Regions from separate parts of the Methylophaga nitratireducenticrescens genome, predicted to be linked through region 3. Evidence: riboswitches for the same ligand, from Rfam matches in the RefSeq annotation. Region 3 holds a riboswitch; each other region holds the start of a gene.
What was found. Region 3 has a riboswitch for cyclic di-GMP ahead of Q7A_RS06820 (hypothetical protein). Riboswitches for the same ligand answer to the same signal wherever they lie in the genome.
Positions count from the first base shown of each region.

Region 1: another riboswitch for cyclic di-GMP. It lies ahead of Q7A_RS04005 (hypothetical protein); the one in region 3 lies ahead of Q7A_RS06820 (hypothetical protein).
Region 2: another riboswitch for cyclic di-GMP. It lies ahead of Q7A_RS00375 (thrombospondin); the one in region 3 lies ahead of Q7A_RS06820 (hypothetical protein).

Region 1 covers NC_017857.3:842,921-850,283, reverse strand. The annotation lists gene Q7A_RS04030 (IS982 family transposase) at 1-625, shown strand, start outside; tRNA gene Q7A_RS04020 (tRNA-Arg) at 1,396-1,472, opposite strand; gene Q7A_RS04015 (fatty acid desaturase) at 1,672-2,679, opposite strand; gene ilvD (dihydroxy-acid dehydratase) at 3,081-4,754, shown strand; gene Q7A_RS04005 (hypothetical protein) at 4,860-5,405, opposite strand; cyclic di-GMP riboswitch class I at 5,424-5,501, opposite strand; gene pqqA (pyrroloquinoline quinone precursor peptide PqqA) at 5,730-5,801, shown strand; gene Q7A_RS03995 (PH domain-containing protein) at 5,990-6,208, shown strand; gene Q7A_RS03990 (sirohydrochlorin chelatase) at 6,259-6,627, opposite strand; gene Q7A_RS03985 (HD domain-containing phosphohydrolase) at 6,945-7,363, shown strand, end outside.
Region 2 covers NC_017857.3:80,046-87,408, forward strand. The annotation lists gene miaB (tRNA (N6-isopentenyl adenosine(37)-C2)-methylthiotransferase MiaB) at 1-838, opposite strand, end outside; gene Q7A_RS00370 (GlcG/HbpS family heme-binding protein) at 1,427-1,861, shown strand; gene Q7A_RS00375 (thrombospondin) at 1,995-2,753, opposite strand; cyclic di-GMP riboswitch class I at 2,771-2,850, opposite strand; gene ycaO (30S ribosomal protein S12 methylthiotransferase accessory factor YcaO) at 3,065-4,807, shown strand; gene Q7A_RS00385 (cation:proton antiporter family protein) at 4,891-6,465, opposite strand; gene Q7A_RS00390 (DUF1840 domain-containing protein) at 6,621-6,917, opposite strand; gene Q7A_RS00395 (hypothetical protein) at 7,165-7,363, opposite strand, start outside.
Region 3 covers NC_017857.3:1,399,586-1,406,948, reverse strand. The annotation lists gene Q7A_RS06825 (hypothetical protein) at 226-756, opposite strand; cyclic di-GMP riboswitch class I at 785-870, opposite strand; gene Q7A_RS06820 (hypothetical protein) at 1,154-1,678, opposite strand; cyclic di-GMP riboswitch class I at 1,707-1,791, opposite strand; gene Q7A_RS06815 (undecaprenyl-phosphate glucose phosphotransferase) at 1,996-3,399, opposite strand; gene Q7A_RS06810 (mannose-1-phosphate guanylyltransferase/mannose-6-phosphate isomerase) at 3,427-4,827, opposite strand; gene galE (UDP-glucose 4-epimerase GalE) at 4,843-5,823, opposite strand; gene galU (UTP--glucose-1-phosphate uridylyltransferase GalU) at 6,071-6,928, shown strand; gene Q7A_RS06795 (beta-alanine-activating enzyme beta-propeller domain-containing protein) at 7,161-7,363, opposite strand, start outside.

The DNA of each region.
Region 1 (7,363 bases), 560 kb from region 3:
ACTGCTGCAAAGTGTGCTGGTTCCCCTGTGTGCCTTTATGACACAACGTTACGGCAAACCAACCGGCATCGCCTTTGTTGATTCAACCAAACTGGCGGTATGCCACAACATTCGCATTCCTCGAAACCGTGTCTTTAGCGGTGTTGCAGAGCGAGGCAAGGGCACCATGGGCTGGTTTTATGGCTTTAAGCTACACCTGTTAGTGAACGAACAAGGTGAAATACTTTCAGTAAAAATCACAACGGCCAATATTGATGACCGCAAGCCCATACCGGACATGGTCAAACAGCTATGGGGCACCTTGTATGGCGATAAAGGTTATCTGTCTCAAACACTTAAAGAGTCATTAGCCGAACAAGGCATTAAGCTGGTCACCGGCATTCGCAAGAATATGAAACCGCAACTGATGACGTTATGGGACCGGTTGATGTTGAGAAAACGCTATGTGATTGAAACAATATTTGACCAATTGAAGAATATTTCTCAAATCGAACACTCACGGCACCGCAGCCCTGTCAGCTTTATGGTCCACCTCATGGCTGGATTGGTGGCTTATACCTTCCAACCCAAGAAGCCTTCTATCAAGTTGAACAGGAATGAAAAGGGCGCGCTTATGCAGATCTGAGGTTAATCTATTAATGTTTTCCCATCTGAGCTCGACAATTTCGCCACGTCGCATTGCTGTTTCAATTGCGAATGAAATAATGGCTGAGAGTTCACCACCATATTCTTTAGCAGCTAATAATAGTCGTTCCTCTTCATTCCCTTCTAAACGCCTCTCTCTGCCTCGTTTGGGTTGAGGGGGTACTGTGATCATGTCAATTGGATTTCCATGGGGGAGATAGATGCCCCACTCCTTGGATGCAACCACAAGAATACGTCTAATACACAGTAGATCTTTTCTGACGGTTTCAGGTTTCACCTTTTTCAATCGTGTATCACGATAGTCAGCCAAGATTTCCGGGGTCAATTGAATAGCCATATAGTCACCAATATGACTACATATGCCTCGGATCATGGAATCCATTTTTATGGATGATTTTTTGGAAGGTAAGACTTCGGAACTGTAGCGATCTGCTATCTGTTGGAATGTCGTGCTCTCAGCACGTGAGCTTGAAATAAAAACCTTGTTGTCCATTTGGACTTCAACTTGAGTTGCCCATCTTTGAACATTTGCTTTATTTCTGAACGTCTTAGTTTGTACTGGATAACCTTTTTTGCGGATCTTCGCTTGCCACTGTCCATCGCCGCGTTTGGTATAAGTCGCCATAATTTATAATCATCCTTTATCATGCGCATATCACATAAGCAGTCCCAAAAGTGTCCCAAATGCATAAAACATGGGTTACACTTTTACATGACAATAATCTAAGTGATTGAATAAATAAAGGATTATGGTGTCCCTGACAGGAGTCGAACCTGTGGCCTTCCCCTTAGGAGGGGGACGCTCTATCCATCTGAGCTACAGGGACATCGGCCGTAATTATAACAGGGGCACTTCCAGTATAAACCTTCGATTTGGCTTTAACGTTTTGGTCAGAGATTTATAGCGATGTTCCGGTGGCAGCAATATGGCAGATGAATATCCAATAAACTCGAAACCCGACCCTTCCTAAATGCAAACTGAAACCTGACAGAACCATCCTTTGCGCATAGCGGATTGCCGTAAGATCAGACCTTTGCCTCTCTGAAGCTGACAAGGCGATGCTTTTCCTCGTCCCACAGAGCCAGACGCACAGAGGCGAAGCTCTGCCATAGGGTGATGTGACCTACTTCACGCAGTTCGGGATAATCGCGCAGGACTTCGGGCAGACGGTAGAAGGGAATGCGACTGCTGAGGTGATGGATATGGTGAATCCCGATGTTGGCAGTGAACCAGCGCAGAATGCGAGGCAAATCGTAGTGCGAACTGCCATGCAGCGCGGCCTCTTGTAGAGTCCAGTTGGATTCGTGCTCCCAGTAAGTGTCTTCGAATTGGTGCTGAACATAGAAAAGCCAGACGCCTATTGTTGCTGCCAGCAGCGTGATTGGCAACTGCACAAGGAGGAAGGGGCCAATACCCACCAGCCACATCATCGCGGCAACAACGACCAGAATTGCCACATTAGTCATCATAGTGCTCAGCCATGGCATCCATCCTGCGCGCATGAACCCTACTGGCAATCGATTGTCGAGCAGAAATAGGTAGGCTGGGCCAAGAGCGAACAGGACCAATGGATGACGGTAGAATCGGTAACGTTGTCTCTTGTTGCGAGGCAAAGCTCGAAATTCCTCAACGGTCAGGGTATCGATGCCGCCGATACGCGGGCGATCGAGATTACCAGAGTGCGCATGATGATGTCTGTGAGTGTGGCGCCAGAAGTCGAAGGGCGTCAGGTTCAATACACCGATTACTCGTCCAACCCATTCATTGGCCCCTTTTGAAGAAAAAAAGGCACCATGGCTGCAGTCATGTTTGATCATGAACAACCGCACAAGAAAGCCTGCGGCAGGAATGGTGATCAGAAGACCAAGCCAGTGTCCGGCACTCAGTGCCGCCCAGGATAGGGTCCAGAGAAGCGCAAAAGGGACCAATGTAACCAGCAGTTCAATAATACTGCGGGCGATACGTGATGTGCGGTAATCTTTCAGGGCCCGCATAATGGTGCGCGGTTCGCTGGAGATGTCGTTGTTTTGCATTGTGGATTTAATTGGCAGGCTCCTGTCTCGTCCGGCTTAACATACCGGGTGCTGCGGCCTCGTTGTGGTGCTTGCTTTGACGTACGAGTCATGACTTAGCATGCTCCTATTCATGGTGAAGTGTCTGTGCGCTTTCGCACACTGACAATGTAATTTATGTTCAATTTCTTATAAATCCTGGCTCATTTCTCTATTTATATCTGCTATGCCTTGGTGCGAAGTTAAATTATGGCTTCATTGTTAAATATGGATAGTTCTAACTGTCTGTTTAGAGCAGGAACTGATAAGGTCTTTAGCTAAGTTGAATCATCTGAAAGTGGATTTCACTTTCCGTAATAGGCACTCGTCATATTTGATTGAAAGTCAGGGTTCCTTAATTAACAGTTTGAAAAGGTTAGGCAATGGCAGATACACGCAAATATTCATCAATAGTGGTAGACGGTACTGGCAAATCTCCTGCCAGAGCGATGTTACGTGCCGTTGGTTTCAATGATGCGGACTTCCAAAAACCACAGATTGGTATCGCCTCCACCTGGAGCATGGTCACGCCCTGCAATATGCATATTAATCAACTGGCTGACTTTGCCTGCCAGGGAGCCGATGAAGCAGGCGGTAAAGGGGTTATATTCAACACCATTACCATTTCTGATGGCATTGCAAATGGCACTATTGGCATGAAATATTCACTGGTATCCCGTGAAGTCATTGCTGATTCGATCGAGGCCGTCGCTGGCTGTCAGGGATTTGATGGACTGATCGCCATTGGCGGTTGCGATAAAAACATGCCTGGCTGTCTGATTGGCCTTGCCCGCCTCAATCGACCAGCAGTATTTATCTATGGTGGTACGATTCAACCTGGTGCAGGTCATACCGACATTGTTTCTGTATTTGAGGCAGTTGGACAGCATGCCCGGGGAGATATGACGTCTGCTGAATTGCAGCAAGTTGAAAAAACGGCCATTCCCGGTGCCGGATCGTGTGGTGGCATGTACACAGCCAACACCATGGCTTCAGCAATTGAAGCATTGGGTATGAGTCTGCCAAACAGTTCGGCACAAGAAGCAGTGTCTCTCTCCAAAACAGAGGATTGCCGCAGAGCAGGCGCTGCAGTGATGTATATGCTCGAACACGACATTAAACCCACCGATATCATGACCCGGCAGGCTTTTGAAAATGCAATTACCACCCTCATTGCGCTGGGAGGTTCGACAAATGCGGTTTTACATATGTTGGCGATGGCCCATGCGGTGGATGTTGAACTCACATTAGATGATTTCGCCCGAATCGGCCGTCAAGTCCCTGTGCTGGCTGACCTGCGTCCCAGCGGCAAATACATGATGTCGGAACTGATTGCTATCGGGGGTATTCAGCCATTGATGAAAGATCTGTTGGATCGTGGCTTGTTACATGGCGATTGCCTGACCGTAACAGGTAAAACCCTGGCGGAAAATCTGGCCGATGTAGCGCCCTATCCTGCCGATCAGGATATTATTCGTCCATTTGACCAGCCCATCAAAAAAGACAGCCATCTGGTCATTCTTAAAGGTAATTTAGCCCCAGAAGGCGCTGTCGCTAAAATCACCGGCAAGGAAGGGTTACGTTTTACCGGTAAAGCCCGGGTGTTCCATTCTGAAGAAGAGGCACAGCAGGACATTTTGAATGGCACTGTGGTGAAAGGTGATGTCATCGTTATCCGTTATGAGGGTCCAAAAGGCGGCCCCGGTATGCGGGAAATGCTTAGTCCTACTTCAGCAGTTATCGGCAAAGGTCTTGGTAACGAAGTTGCGTTAATAACCGATGGTCGTTTCTCAGGTGGAAGTCATGGTTTTGTGGTTGGACACATAACCCCTGAAGCTTTTGATGGCGGCCCGATTGCACTGATTGAAAACGGTGATCAAATTACCATTGATGCGGAAACGGCTGAAATCACCCTTCACCTGAGCGACAGCGATATCGATAAAAGACGCATGGCATGGAAACCTATCCCTCCCCGCTATACGCGCGGGCTTTTAGCGAAATATGCCCATACTGTCTCCTCAGCTTCTGAAGGCGCCGTCACAGACAAAAACTTATGAACAGAAGATCAAGTAAGAAAGATTGTGGAATAGCACAATGCATTTTGTAATAAAAAAGCCGTGATGTTGTTCCACATCACGGCTTTTTACTTAACACGTTAAAAATTATGCGGCTTTATTTTTGGCCCTATAACGAAGCCCAATGAAACCAAATAACGCAGGAGCAAACAAAAATACAGCAGCTGGAATTGGAACAGCAGATGGATTGATGTCTAGCGATACAATAGTATCCGTATTGAATGAAAGCCCTTGCCAGTTTACCCAAATTTCATCTGCAAGCACTGTTATAAGCGACAAATCAAAACCACTCATGTTTGTCGATGGATTGATAGAAACTGAAGTGAAATCAGCAATTAAACCAAATGTGTCGGTGAGTTTAAAACCATTGAAGCCTGAAGAGTTCCAATATGATGATGATGAAAAATCGATAAGTAGATTCGTATCAGAGATGTCTAATGTAGCCATATTATCTGCTACATTATTGACCTCAATGCCAGCACCAACTACGACATCGCCATTGTCAGCATTAGAATAAGGAGAAGACATCGTTGGGAAGTAGTATTGATAAGTAAGGGTCTGGCCCGTTAAAAAAGCAGAATGTGCGTTAAATGACATCAGAAGTAACAAGGGGAGCAAGAGTAATTTTTTCATCGCGTTTTTCCTTTCTAATCATGCAGCCCAGCCCTGTTAAGTTCAACAGCTGAAGCTTTCCGTCCCAGGCTCACGCTAGGTTTGGCAAATTATAAAAAAAGAGTGATCAAATCACAGTTTTTTTATACATGATCGTTAGGGAATGCAATACTGTACTTTGGTACAAATTTGTTTTTTTCTTTCAAACGCCTTCCCAAACAAACACGACCTGCCTAAGGAAAATACTGACACATCCCGAGAAATATCCGCTATTGTTAATAGGGCCCGATGTCTTATCATTTTTAACTGCAGCAAATAGTTTTTCTCTTTTAAGGAATTATGATCATGTGGACTAAACCAGAATATTCAGATATGCGTTTCGGCTTTGAAGTAACAATGTACATTTGTAACCGTTAAGCCAAAAAACCTGAATCTAGAAAGCTTCTTTAAGGTAATATTGATCAGATAAGAAAGCTTGACTGATTTAGCAAAACGATCAAACTCCAGTGAATTCGTATCACTGGAGTTTTTTTATGTATATACAATTATTCCTCGCTATTTGATGCGATTACTTATGTTCATTCAACATATACTGGAGAACCGCTATGTCATCCATTCCACAATGCCGCATTGAAAGAGCGGGTTCTGAAACCGAAACTTTTTTTATCATTCATCAAAATATTGATGGTGAGCAGCAAATGTTAAGTAAGCAGTTTGCCAGTCATCAGCAGGCATTGGACTATATCCTGGTCCAGGGCTGGCAGGTTGAGCGTGAGAGAGCTGAAGATTCGATGATCATTGCTTCCAGATTCTTAAAGCCTTGATTGCAATAGATTGCATTGGCAACTAATTTTCTTCGGCTGTTAATAAACACCTAGACTGCATTTACGGCAGTAGCTTTCAACATATCGATCATGGCTGTTGACGCGCCAATATGTTGAGCAATCTGAATTTCTACATCCGGAAAATTCGGACGAACTGCATCTACATCGTGAGGAATGTCTTCGGTTACATGACGTCCGGAATTTAGAAAATAAGGTAAAACAGTGATTTGACGAGCGCCATCACGCACGCAGTTTTCAATCCCATCCGCAATCAACGTATCGGCAAGTTCCAGAAATGCGGCTTGCACAATATCGTAATGTTCGGCGCATTCCGTTTTTAATTTTTCAGCCAGTGCAATGACTTCATCATTTGAACGCTGGCGTCTGCTGCCATGGGCAATAAGTAATAATGCTTTCATCTATATATAGTCCGGTTTTGAATGTGAATTATGTGTGAATAGTTTTAATGATATTGCCAGAATTAGTTCTCTTTGAGCTTGATTGAGCTCCATTCAAAAGCACTATCCAGTTGCTTTTGAGGAACATCACAAAGTATTCATGACCACTCGAAACGTAAATAGAATGGACAGCTACGAACTCTGTCAGCATAATGCGGAAATAAGAAACGATTGTATTTAAACAAAATAACAGACACGGATTCAAGGATATGACTTCTGTTAATAAAACTGCCAAAGCAGGGATGTGACGGAAGGGCAAGCTTGATGAGGAACGTGTCTTGGCAAACCAATATGGTCGTCCTGACAATTTAAAACCTTATGAATCAGCAAGGAGACTGAGTATTCTTAAGAAGACCAAAGAGGTATTGATCATCGATGATCAATCAACCGGCAGAACTATTTTAGAAAAGATAGTCCAGCAAATTGGTGAAAATATTCACGTCACGGCGTTAAGTAACTCTACTGAGGCACTTCAATGGCTGAGTCAACATGAGGCCGATTTAATTGTAACGGATTATCGTATGCCGGAAATTGATGGCATCGAATTTATTCGTCGTGTGCGCCAGATGCCTGCTTTGCAAAGTGTTCCCATCATGATGATTACTGTCGTCAGCGAAAAAGCCGTGCGTTATGACGCACTGGATGCTGGGGCTACTGCTTTCCTCACCCGCCCCATTGATCAAATTGAATGTCGTAC
Region 2 (7,363 bases), 1.3 Mb from region 3:
CGCGTTTCATCATCGTCAGAATTCGATCTGAGCCGGACTGCACCGGTAAATGCAGGTGGTTGACCAATTCCGGGATTTCGGCAAACGCTTCGATCAATGAATCGGAAAATTCCACCGGATGCGAGGTAGTAAAGCGAATTCGCTCAATACCTTCAATTGCCGCGACATAGTGAATCAATAACGCCAGATCAGCGGTTTCGTCATCTTCAATAATGCCGCGATAGGCGTTAACGTTTTGTCCTAACAGATTGACTTCACGCACGCCCTGGGTGGCCAGTTGTCGAATCTCACGCAACACTGCACCCACTGGACGGCTGACTTCTTCACCACGGGTATACGGTACAACGCAGAATGTGCAGTACTTGCTGCAACCCTCCATGATGGAAACAAATGCTGTTGGACCATCCGCTTTAGGCGCTGGCAAATTATCGAATTTTTCGATTTCTGGAAACGAGATATCAATTTCCGGTTTATGATTTTTTCTGACGTCATCCAACATGGTTGGCAAACGATGCAAAGTTTGAGGTCCAAAGATCAGGTCTACATAAGGCGCACGTTTACGGATCGCCTCACCTTCCTGACTGGCCACACAACCGCCAACGCCAATCACCAGATGCGGTTTTTTATCTTTCCAGCGCTTCCAGCGCCCCAGTTGATGAAAAACTTTTTCCTGGGCTTTTTCACGGATCGAACAGGTATTGAGCAACAACACATCGGCTTCTTCAGCGATATCGGTTGTTTCCAATTGATGTGACGCAGCAAGTACCTCGGCCATCTTGTTCGAATCGTACTCGTTCATCTGGCAGCCAAAGGTTCTGATAAAAAGTTTTCCAGCCATAAAATCAGTCAGTGATAAAGGGCGCACAGCATACGCTTTTTACGCCACAGAGTACAGACAAGTGATTGTTTTTGTTCACGCAAAAAATAGCTGGCTTGCATCAAACATCTGCAAAATAAAGCCAATAGTAAACAATTTCCTTCTTGCGTTTCCCTTTTGTCACACTTCGGCAAAGTCTAGCGAAATCCGATAGCCGCAGATTTCAGATAAAATTGCTGGTGGTAGACGCTCAGTAGTTTTCTAATTTCAACATACATTGTCATCTCATATCTGGCGACATTCATGCTGAACAAACTGACGCCCTTCACAGTCTCTGCCGGACATTACAAATACTCCTATCAACATAATTCAGTATTAAAACAGGGGATTGTTTGATAAGTTTTTCTTCCCTTCAAACGTCATGGTTTCATTTGACTTATGTTAATGCTTTTGTTTCTGTGTAGCTTTAACGTTGTAAAGTGCCATATCCGTATACTCACTTTGCTGTATGTCATAATCCCTGTCTGGATCCTGTTTCTTTTGTGAAAAACTGCTGTTGAAAAAAATTTTCAACCGCTCCCTATCCAACAATTCAATAAGGAGATAACCATGCACGTTACTTCAGAATCGGCAAAAAAAGCGATTGATGGTGCACTCAAAAAAGCTGAATCAACAGGCACTCGTATGTGCATTGCCGTAGTTGATTCTGGTGGCGCGCTTAAAGCATTCTATCGTATGGATGATGCCTGGGTCGGCAGTATTGATATTGCCATCAAAAAAGCGCGTACCGCTGTATATTTTGGTATGCCCAGTGGTGAGATCGGCCAATTATCCCAACCGGGTCAGCCTTTATATGGCATCGAGCACTCGAATGATGGCATGATTACTTTTCCGGGGGGCGTACCAATTGTGGATGACGAAGGCTTTATGTCTGGGGCAATTGGAGTCAGCGGAAGCTCGGTTGAGAATGATGATCTGGTTGCTCGTGCAGGCGTTGAAACCATAGGTGTTTGTGACTTACCGGAACATCCGTGGAGGACATAGAACTTTTTGACGAGGAGTCACATCATTTCACTGATAGTGTAGTGACAGCCTGTAACTGATCGTTCTCTGATCTTCACACGTAATAAATAGGGAGTCATGCTTTAATACATGACTCCCTTTATTACGCTACGTTTTAAGCTTTTGTCTGACGACGTCGCAACCCTAAAAAGCCCATCAAAGCAGGTGCAAACATCCATACAGCTGCAGGCAGAGGAACTTCGCTTGGCGGCTCAACCAGCTTCTGGGTAAAACCGGCATATTGGACCTGAGCTTGAGAATAGTTATAAAAACCGAACTGTCCGGATGTAAAGCTGGTATCCAATACTACTGTATCCCAAAGCGTCAGCTCTCCTTGTTTCACTTCCACACTGAATTGCCCTGGCGTAGTAAAAAAATCGAGATGAAAAGAGTAGCTTGTATTATCTTTCCAACCTTTATCAGTTCCCAAATTACTATCCAGTAGAGTGAAAGCCGAACTGTTGGCCGGCCAGAACTCTATGTTTGGAATAGCCGTATCAGAATCCACTTTGAGAATACGAAAACCGGCTTGTGCAACTCCGCCACCACCGCTCTGTGCACGTTGTTTCCAATCCAGAAGATAATACTGAGAAGGATTCTGGTAACCAAAAACAAAGCCGATAAAGTCATCATCGCCAGTGGTATTGACTCGCCAGGTTCCATCTAACGTATAAGAAGTTTGATTGAGACCATTTAAAAATACTGTCGGCTGACCATTTATAGTTTGAAGCACACTGTTATTATCGCCAGCAACATTCCAGTTGCCATTGCTATCCGGCGTACTCCAGGTTGATAGATCGACAGGTACAGTTTCCGCAACTGCCGATGTTGCCGTGAAAGCAAACGCGCAGGCTATTAAAGAGATTGTTTTCATCCTAGACACTCCTAAATTTGTGCAACCCAGCCGTCTATCATCCAATAGACCCGTAGCTTTCCGTCCTTAACTCACATTAAGTTTGGCAAATATTTAGACACAAATCGTTTAGGCTTAGCTATTAAGCCCATGTAAATTATTAACCAAGGTTAAACCGGTTGACAACAAAAAATTTCAAGATAATTCAGACAGATGAGATTTATGGCAAAAACATCTTTCTGCCACAACCGAATAAACCTCGCAATATTCATTTTGTCTGTTAGGCTTTCCTTCACGTTTATTTTCCAGACCTGTTCCCAGGAGCAAATACAATGTCAGAACAAACTTTTATCAAGGGCAAGGACCGTGATCTGGAAACCAGTATCGCCACCATGCAGGCCAAATTAAAATCATTTGGTTTTGATATCGAAGAGGCCTCTTGGCTTAACCCGGTCAGCAATGTTTATTCAGTCCATATCCGCGATAAAACCTGTCCTTTAATGTTTACCAATGGCAAAGGCAGCAGCGAAAAAGCCTGTCTTGCCAGTGCGTTGGGGGAATATTTCGAACGGCTCAGCGGCAATTATTTCTTTGCCGACTTCTATCTGGGCGAACATCACAGCAATAGTGAATTTGTGCATTATCCCAACGAACGCTGGTTTGATATGGATGGCGATGAAATGCCTGAGGGCTTGATGGATGAAAGCCTGTGGAAATATTTTGATCCGGAAAATGAACTGACGCCGGATATGCTGTTTGATACCAATTCTGGCGATGGCGAACGTGGTATCTGTGCTGTACCTTATCAGCGCCTTGGAGATGGTGAAGTTCGTTATATTCCAGTCAACCTTATCGGCAATATTTACGTCAGCAATGGCATGTCGGCCGGTAATACCCAGAACGAAGCCCGGGTTCAGGGCTTATCTGAAGTTTTTGAACGCTATGTGAAAAACAAAATCATTGCTGAAGGTATCTGTCTGCCCGAAGTACCAGATGAAGTATTAAACCGTTACCCAAAAATCCAGCAGGCCTTGCAGGAACTGCGTGATCATGGCTATCATTTAAAAGTGGCCGATGCCTCTCTGGGCGGTCAATTTCCGGTGATGTCCGTCACACTGATTAATCCAAAAGATGGTTCTGTATTTGCCTCATTTGGTGCACATCCGAGTTTTGAAGTGTCATTGGAACGTACTGTTACTGAATTACTGCAAGGACGTGGGTTGGATCAGCTGGATGTTTTCCACCCACCCACATTTGATCTTGATGAAGTGGCTTCATCCGCCAATCTGGAAATGCACTTTATTGATTCCAGTGGTTATCTTTCTTATGACTTTTTCCGGGAAACACCGGATTTTGATTTCTTTGACTGGGATTATGATGACGCCACAGCTGATGAATTCAAATTCCTGACAGACAAAATCCATGAGCTTGGTTTTGATATTTACATTGCCGATTACAATCACCTTGATGTCTACGCCTGCCGTATTCTGGTGCCGGGCATGTCGGATATTTATCCGATCGATGAACTGGTGTGGGAAAACAATAATGAAGGCGCATTATTCCGCGAGGATTTCCTGACCCTTAAGGATGGTGACCCGGAACAATGGCAGGATATTCTGGATCGCCTGGATGAAGGCGGTTATAACGATCAAACACCCGTCGCACCGTTTATTGGGCTGGCTGCAGATCCCGGTACGCTATGGTCAGAGCTTCGTCTTGGCGAACTCAAAGCCATGCTCTATCTGGCCTTGGAAGATGAAGAAGCGATTGACTGGATTGATTGGTGTCTGGCTTTGGATCAGGCCAGCGAAGAAAACATTTTGTTTTACCGTTGCCTGAAGGCACTGCTGGAAATCAAATGGGATGATGAACGCGATTACGCTGAATACAGCAAAGGCCTGGCTTTAATGTACGGTCAGCAAAATGTCGATGACGGCATTCAGATCGTCGAAGGCGAAAAACTGTTCCACAACCTGCATTGCCCCGGCCTCAGTCTGGACGGGTTTGAACGGCATAATGCATTACTGGCAGGCTATGAGAAACTTCAGCAAGCCAAGCGTTATAACTGGAAATAAATACAGCTGAGAGTCATGACAGGACTGCTTTTATAGCCTGTTACCCCAGCTGAAAATAGCAAATGGGTTAATTGGACAGCGAGTTAATCTCTAATCTCAATCCTCTGCATTGCCTGATCTGCCAGCGACAATCCCGCTCCTTCATAAACTTCAAAAACTTCATCGGCTCCCAACTCCTTCAGCCGCTCAACTTCATCAGGATATTCCACAATGGCCGTCACATGACCTTTAAAGTCACGGCCCCTTAATTGCTTAAGGGCATACACATTTCCGGCATGATGCGGCATAGCCAACACCACTAACTGTATCTGCTCACTCATTAGCAGTTTATCCCAAAAATCGGAGTCAACAGCATCACCTTCAACAATCTTGAAACCATCCGTTAAACGACTGATTTTATTTTCATCATTATCAACACCGAGCACTTTTAAGCCATATTTTTGTTCCAACCGTTGGTAGGCCCCTCGACCGATTTTACCCATTCCCAAAATAACTACCTGGGTTGAGTTCAGCTCAATCGGTTTATCATGCGAATGCAGCTGGTCTGTTGGTACTTCTGTTAGTCGGCTTTTACTTAACTGATATACACGTTCGTTGTAGTTGTTCAAAATTGCTGAAACAACAAAGCTCATGGCCACTGATAATGAAAGTATTACCATCCAATCATTGCTAAGCCAACCCTCAGAAAGCGCTAATGCTGCCACAATCAGCCCAAATTCAGAGTAATTCGTCAGTGTCAGCGAAGTTAACACCGAGGTACGAATACGTAACCTGAAGCGTGGAAACATCATCACAAATAATAAGGTTTTCAAGGGTAACAGTACTAACAGAAGCAACGCTAACCCAAAATGCTCCCATCCAGGTAATGCTGTCAGACCAATCGACAGGAAAAAGCCGACCAGAAACAACTCTTTAATGTTGAATAACGAACGGGCCAGATTGGCCGAAGTTTTATGCGGCGCAAGCAAAACCCCCATGATCAGTGCACCGAGATCGCCTTTTAAACCCACCAGTTCAAACAGTTTGTAACCGAGCACTAATGCCAGCACAAAGCCAAACAATACCTGCATCTCACCATGCCCAAGACGATCCAGTAATCGTCGTAAAACCGGTGCTGCCGGAATCAGTAAAAAAAGAGCTAATGCCCAAACTGATGGTAGCGTACCGGTGGTTGCAGAGAGAAAAATCACTGCAAAAATATCCTGCATGATCAGAATGCCAATCGCTACACGGCCATAAAAAGACTGGGTTTCACTGCGTTCTTCGAGAACTTTAACGGCAAACACCGTACTGGAAAAAGACAAGGCAAAAGCCAGAATCACAATGGCTGTCCAGTCGGTAGATTGCATCAGAAAAATACCGCCGAACTTAAGCAGCCCCAGGATCCCGACAAATAACAGGCTGGATAAGGTGATATGTAAACTGGCCACTCCCCATACTTCAGACTGCAGCAGGGTGCGGATATTGAGTTTAAGCCCAATGGTAAACAGTAATAAGGTTACGCCAAGATTAGCGATAGCTGTAAGCGTTGGCGTTAATTCATAGCCTGAATAGTTGAGTAAAAAACCAGCTGCAAGAAAGCCTGCCAGTGGTGGCAGGCGTAAAATCATCGCCAGCAATCCACCTGCAAAAGCATAAATAAAATAAGCCGGTTCCACGATATGACTCCTCCTCAGTCTAATGGCTGATTGAAAGTCAATCATACCGCACAAAACTAACTTCACCCCATTGTCGTCGAGGGATTGTTATTTACACCTTTATCTAAGCCTGATCGATAGGTTCGGGCCACATTTTGGAAAAGTTGAGAATAACTTCATTTGCCATCCCACATGACATCTGCATTGGCATCAATTGCTGCGTTTAACAGATTAATTAACGGTAAAGCTCTTTGTGACAAACCTGGTTTGAATTCACCATCTTTGGGATCCTGCTCAGCAGCTTTACTGGAATCAACCGCTTTTTGCAGCTTCGCTAAAGCCGATGGCAAGTCCTGTGGCTGAAATGCCCCCGGAATGGTGCCGCTATGCCCCATAATCTTCAACATATCTTTGGCCACATCGCCGAACATGGTGATATCGGCATAAGCTTTGGTGCTAAACGTGACAATCATTGAAGCTCTCCATTAAATGGTTTATTGATCTGCAACAGCCCGGCCAGCGCAAACGGTTGTTGATTTCATAACCACCACTGCTGGTGGCTCATCTTGTTTGACAAAGCAGATAATGACGCAATGTCGCTGGGTGGGGAATACCCCCAACCCTATGGGTTGAGGCCAAAAAGAACAGTCTCAGGTTTTATCGTTATTTGAGTTCACCATAAAACAAGCGTCAACGGGAAATTAATTGAAGATTAAAGGGTTATCTTGGCTCAACCGTTGTTTCGTATTCTGGACTTACTAACCGTGGGTCACCTTCATTCAGACACAGGAAAGTTACATCATAAAAATATTTCACCTGTTGTCGCTTCAGGGTTTTAGTGACCAGTAGCTCTTTTCCCTGATTGGCACAGTACTCGCCAGCTTGTTCGAGAACTGAAGCTTTTGCCGTGGAGGCATTC
Region 3 (7,363 bases):
AGTTAGTACGATTGGAATTGTACTATGGTACTAAATCGTAACTTTTATTAAAAAAAGAGCCCTATTTAGTGAGCTCTGTGATAAGAGAATGATTTTAGTAATTAAATTTATCTCTTAATGATTTAACACGATGCTCAGACATCTCAAATTATCATGATAAGAATTAATTCAAAAAAGGGAGCCGAAGCCCCCTTAAAACTAACAATATTGTTAACTCTTATAGTGTTATGCAACTGTCATTTTCCGAGCTTGTCGGCGTAAACCGAAGAGGCCCATCAAAGCAGGTGCAAATAACCATAACGCAGCCGGTACGGGTACTGCAGAAATTGACAAGTCGTATTTTAGAACATCTGAAGTTGCATTAAAAATGTCAACACCAAAAAATGAACCGGCAGTTAATATCGCCGTAAAAACAAAGTCACCGGTGATATTGTAGTTAGTTGGTCCACCAACAACATAGCCCCCACCAGGACTAGTAAGAAGACCAAAGGCCAATTGTGCACTACTCAAACTGCTTGTTGGATTAAATGACCATTCAACTTTCACTGGTGTATCCACATCTGTTGTAACTTCAAATAATGATGTCCAAACCCCTGAAGAGGAAACAGTACCCCCAGCTAATACCGTACTGTTATTGTTAAGATCAATACTTTGGGTCGCTCCTCCCAAAGAAACAACGGTTGATAAATTCAGTGTAGCGGCGTTAGCACCAACTGAGAATAATAAAGCTATACAAAATAGCATCGCATTTTTCATAATAAATTTCCTTTAATTGAAAATTAAGCAATGCAACCCGGCCATCTTCAAATCAAACCCAGAAGATCCGTGGCTTTCCGACCTTACTTCACAGTAAGTTTGGCAACATCATCAGGAACAAAACTCCACTTCCGAAACTTTTATCTCCCAGAAACATCTCTCAGTGATGATTAAACATTACTAGCCCACTAGTAATGTTGAGAAATTGTACTCCGCAACTAGTTGCAAAATTATTTCAAAAGATTTTGTTTATCCAAAGAGGCGATCTCTAATATTACTTTTGCTTAGATGGCTTTGGCCTCGCGCCGTAACGAGATTCAATGGCAAAACGCTACAAAAAAAGGGAGCCGAAGCTCCCTTTTCTTAAAACTAACAATATTGTTAACTTAATTAGATGCTATGCAGTCGCTGTTTTCAGAGCTTGACGGCGTAAACCGAAAAAGCCCATCAAAGCTGGTGCAAACAACCATAATGCAGCTGGTACTGGCACTGCAGAGATTGACAGGTCATATTTCAAAATACCTGATGTGGCATTAAAAATATCTACAGCAAAAAATGAACCTGCAGTCAAAATAGCAGTAAAGATAAAGTCACCAGTGATATTAAAGATTGTTGGCAAACCAACATAACTACCACCAGGGCCAGAAATCAAACCAAAAGCCAATTGAGCTGAGTCCAAACTCGTTGAAGGATTAAATGACCACTCAACTCTTACAGGAGTATCAACATCCGTTGTCACATCAAACAATGATTCCCAAGAACCTGTATTAGCAACAGTACCGCCAGCAAGCACAGTGCTGTTGTTATTTAAACTGATTTCCTGAGTCGCACCTGAAGATCCGACAGTTGATAAACTCAATGTAGCCGCATTAGCACTAACCGAGAACAATAAAGCTATACAAAATAGCATCGCATTTTTCATAGTAATTTCCTTTAATTGAAAAATTAAGCAATGCAACCCAGCCATCTTCAAATCACACCTGAAGACCCGTGGCTTTCCGACCTTGCCTCACGACAAGTTTGGCGATTTAAAATAGGAACAAACTTTGTTCCTAACAAAAAAGTCCCTTAGAAACATCTCTCAAGCGACGGTTAAACAATACTGTTACTTTGTTACTAATAATGAGTCATGGAACACAAAATCTCGCTGGCTTAATTAAAACCTTTAATCAGGTGTGAATTGCTTCACAGTGTTAATGGTGAGACAGCGATGTCATACCAAAACCAGAACTCTGTGTATTAATATACATCCTTTCCCACAAAACCTCTAGTGATCGTTAATAAAATAATTTTCAGATCGAGAAGCAGTGTCCAAGTCTGTATATATTGAAGGTCGTACTTTATACGCCCTTCCATTTTATCAAGCGTATCGGTTTCTCCACGAAAGCCATTAATCTGAGCTAGCCCTGTAATCCCCGGCTTTACTTTATGACGTAGCATGTAGCCCTGAATTTTTGCTCGGTATTCTTCATTATGCGCCACAGCATGTGGTCGCGGTCCAACAATAGACATTGACCCACCTAGCGAATTAAAGAACTGTGGTAATTCATCAAGAGAGGTTCTGCGTAAAATTTTGCCAAAGTTTGTAACGCGTTGATCATTCTTTTTTGCTTGAACAACTTTATCACCATCTTCAGCAACGGTCATGGTACGAAACTTCCAGACTTTTATTTTTCCACCATCCATTCCATAGCGTGTCTGCTTGAAAAAAACCGGGCCCTTCGATGTGGCTTTTATGCCGATAGCAATAAACAACATAGGAATAGCGATAATACAAAGTATTAAAAAGCTTAAGACAACATCCTCAATGCGTTTGATTGCACTATCAATGCCGGCAAAAGGAGTTTCATAAATACTGATGGCTGTTATTCCCTGATAATCGACCCATCTGGAATTCAACAGATTAAAGGTAAACAGATCGGGAACCAGATAAACCGAAGCCGTTGTATCCGCCAGTTTTTCAGTCATTAAGCGAATACGTGCTTCAGCCGCCAACGATAAGGTGATAAACACAATATCTATTTTCCCAGATCGGCAGTCAGCGATAAGCTCTTCAATACTGCCAATAACTGTAGCCTGCTGCTCTTCTAGTCTGCGGTTTGGCGCTGGTTTGCGATCATCATAAAAACCACTGAACCGGTATCCTGTCCATTCCATTTCGTTAAACGATTTCTCAAGCCGATAACCTAATTCGGTTGCCCCAACGATTGCCACACGTCGGGTATTCAAGCCCTTAGAGCGCATTATCCCGAGCACCATGCGTACAATGGCATGCCAGGAGATCAATTCAATGGGTGTGGCGATAAACCAGATTAATATAAAAGGTGTGGCGTAAGTTTGTTCGTTAATGACAATAAGTTCAATTGCCACTAGAACGAGAATGCTTGTCCCCCAGGAAAATAATACTGCGGTGACTTCTTCACGCAGGTAAGTGCCTCGCCAGGAGCGATAAGCATCCTGAGACTCGGCAAAAAAGTGAAATAGAATAATTGAAAATAATAAAGACCAGACATGTTTTGGTTGCCACTCTATTGCAAACAAATCCATTAAAGCCAGAAATGTCACTAATATAATGGCGCTATCAATTAGCCGCGAAATGGCATTTATTTTTGAGTCGTAGTGTCTGATTTTTCCTTGCGCCATAATCTCCCTAGGCCACCTCTTGTTGTGTTATTGTCGGTTATAACTGTCTTGAAGCCGGATAATGTCATCTTCTTCCAGGTAGGCGCCGGATTGTACTTCAATAATTTCCAATGGAACTCTTCCGGGATTACGCAAACGATGAACACTGCCCAGCGGAATAAATGTTGACTCATTTTCGCCTAATAACATAACTTCATCATCACGCGTCACTTCAGCGGTTCCACTAACCACTACCCAGTGCTCAGCACGATGGTAGTGCATCTGCAAGGATAAAGATGCGCCAGGGTTCACCATAATCCGTTTAACCTGAAACCGATCCCCCATATCTACCGAATCATAATTACCCCAAGGGCGGTAACACTTGCGATGCGTATCAACTTCTTTACGGTTCAGCTTGGTCAGTTCTTCAACAATCGTTTTGACTTTTTGAGCCTGATCTTTATGTGCCACCATCACAGCATCATGGGTTTCGACAACAATTACATCGTCCAAACCTAAAACGGTCACCAGACGATTTTCACTATGAATATAGGCGTTATGTACATTTTCAACCATAACATCGCCAATCAATACATTGTTATTCGCATCTTGTGCAAAAGCCTCCCATAGAGATGACCATGAACCGACATCACTCCAGCCAGCATCAAGCGGGACAACCATCGCCTTATCGGTCTTTTCCATGACGGCATAATCAATTGAGTCACTCGGGCTTTGTGCAAAAAGTTCGGAATCAACGCGGACAAAATCAAGATCGATCACTGCTTGTTCAAGCGATTGTTTACAAAAAGACAACATTTCTGGAGAAAAGCGAGAGAGTTCGTTTATATAGGTGGAAGCCTTGAATAAAAACATCCCACTGTTCCAGAAAAAATTTCCGGCAGTAACATAGGATTCTGCTGTCGACAAATTTGGTTTTTCGATAAAGCGTTTTACTGAACTTGGTTGAGACTTTTCTTCTGCTTCAATATAGCCATAGCCGGTGTGAGCAGATTGAGGCTGAATACCAAAAGTGACAAGCTTATCTTGCTCTGCCAGTTTTTGAGCTTCTTCGATTGACTTATGAAAAGCAGGTACATCCGGAATAATATGATCAGCAGCTAACACCAGAAGTACCGGATCTTCGCCCTTTTCCATCGCTTTTAAGGCGGCCAGTGCAATAGCTGGAGCGGTATTACGTGCACAGGGCTCCAGAATAATGCCACTCGCCTTCAGGCCGATTTCCTGTAACTGTTCGGCGACCATGAAGCGGTGCTCATTGTTGCAGACAATTAACGGAGCTTCCACAGAAGCCAACCCATTTAAGCGGGTAAGCGTGCTTTGAAACATCGATGTGTCACCAAACAATGTCAAGAACTGTTTAGGTTTATTCTTGCGGGATAAAGGCCATAAACGACTTCCGGAACCACCGGATAAAATTACTGGAATCATTTCAAGTCATCCTTATTAAAATTTTTCATTTTGATGCCAAGTCCAGGCCGTCGCGATAATTGATTCAATCTCCGTAAACTTAGGCTGCCACTCTAGAGTTTCTCGTGCCATTGTTGAATTTGCTACCAAAACTGATGGATCGCCAGCTCTTGGTGGTTCAATCGTATAAGCGATATTTTGCTGAACAACCTGTTTGGCGGCTTCAATCACCTCTAAAACACTGAAACCATTTCCATTGCCTAGGTTAAAAGCAAATGCACCATCATGCTGTTGTAAATATTCTCCAGCCAGGATATGAGCGGAAGCCAAATCATTTACATGAATATAATCCCGAATACAGGTACCGTCGGGTGTGGGATAGTTATCTCCAAACACTTTTAATGCTGACGCTTTGTCAGCAATGACAGATTTAAGAATATTAGGAATTAAATGTGTTTCAGGATCGTGACGTTCACCAATCTCACCCTCAGGATCTGCACCACAAGCGTTAAAATAGCGTAATGCCACTGACCTTATACCATAAGCATGGTGATAGTCCCCCAACACGTCCTCAATCATTTTCTTTGATTGTCCGTAAGGATTAATCGGCAATCGGGAATGCTGTTCATCTATTAACGTTTGTGCAGGCATGCCAAATACCGCAGCAGTTGAGGAGAAAACGAGTTTGTCATGTCCGGTTGCAACCATTGCGTCCAACAGGTTTAGCGTACCTGAGACATTGTTTCGATAATACAAAGCAGGGTTTTGAACCGACTCCCCGACCAATGATTTGGCACAAAAATGCATTATCAAATCGAATGGCCCTGCATGTTGCAATATGCTGATTAATTTTGCGGAATCAAGAATATCGGTTTCGACAAATTGGCTCCATTTTACGGCCTCTCGATGACCAGTACTGAGATTGTCGATTACAACACTTTGATGTCCGATTAATGTTAAAGCCTTACAGATGTGTGAACCAATATAACCAGCACCGCCAAGTACTAAAACTTTCATTTTTATCCCTTATTTCACACAACTCCATTGAAAACCTTCTGAGCTAAATTCGAGGCTTCTTAACCCGATTATAAATTGAATGAGTTCCCGGGCGAAATTAAATAGTCATGTTTAATGTTTATCATTTCGTCATCCAATGATGACTTAATCTAATTTGTTTGACTGCGGAGTTGTTGAACTTCACAGCCAATTACTTTAGCTTAACGGCATCTCTTTTTTCCACAACAGTTTGATAAGGATCTCGTCAATGGCTGTAAAAAGTCTTATAAGAAAATGTTTATTCCCTGCGGCAGGTTATGGCACACGATTTCTTCCTGCAACAAAAGCAATGCCCAAAGAAATGTTACCAATTGTCAGTAAACCTTTGATTCAATATGGTGTTGAAGAAGCGATGGAGGCGGGTATTTCACAAATTGGTTTTATTACCGGCCGCGGTAAACGGGCCATTGCCGATCATTTCGACACCAGTTTCGAACTGGAACATCAAATTAAAGGTACCTCAAAAGAAAAATTTCTCGACGATATTCGTTATCTGATGGATAACTGTGAATTTGTATTTATGCGCCAACGGGAAATGTTAGGTTTGGGTCATGCCATCCTGACAGGCGAGCCGATGATTGGCAATGAGCCTTTTGCGGTCATTCTGGCTGACGATTTATGCGCCAAACCGGATGAAGGCGGTGAACGTGCTCTGAGTCAATTGGTTGCATTATATGAACGTTATCAGTGCAGCATCGTCGCGATTGAGGAAGTCCCTGCTGATGAAACCCATAGTTATGGTGTCATTTCCGGTGATGAAATCGCTCCGGGTATTTATCAAATAAAAGACATGGTTGAAAAACCCAAACCTGAAGAAGCCCCCAGCAATCTGGCAATTATCGGACGCTATATTCTGACACCGGAGATTTTTGAATATCTGCGAAAAACCAAACCCGGCACCAATGGCGAGGTTCAAATAACCGATGCCCTGCGTTTGCTGGCAAAGGATCGACTGGTTTTAGCTGTTAAATTTAAAGGTCGTCGTTTTGATTGCGGCAGCGTCGAAGGTTTTGTTGAAGCGACAAACTATTATTACGAACATGAGCATTTGAATAAATTAGCGTAAGGTAGGGTCTGTTTATCTTTCAAAGCCACCACTGCTGGCGGCTATTTTTCCGTCCTACAAGGCGTTAATGATTTGATGTAGTTGTTCTACATAAGTCATTTCCAACACCGTAGGGCGGAAAAATAGTCCCAGCCCTTCGGGTTGGGGCTGAAAATGCACCACTCCGTGTTGCTCGTCGTTTATTTAGAATGACTAAACTGCTCTCCTCGCGCCTTGATTGGTGCATTTTCAGTCACAACAGAGGCGGAGATGAAGGATCAACAAGCCCTAGTAAATCACCATCATCACTGCTTATATAAAGTACTCCATTATCTACAAACGGTGATGCAAAGATGGCCCATCCTGAATCAAGACGCCATTTTTGCTCACCGTTATTTATATCAAGTGCATACAGGTAACCATCCATTGCACCGATATAGATTTGTTCACCGGCGA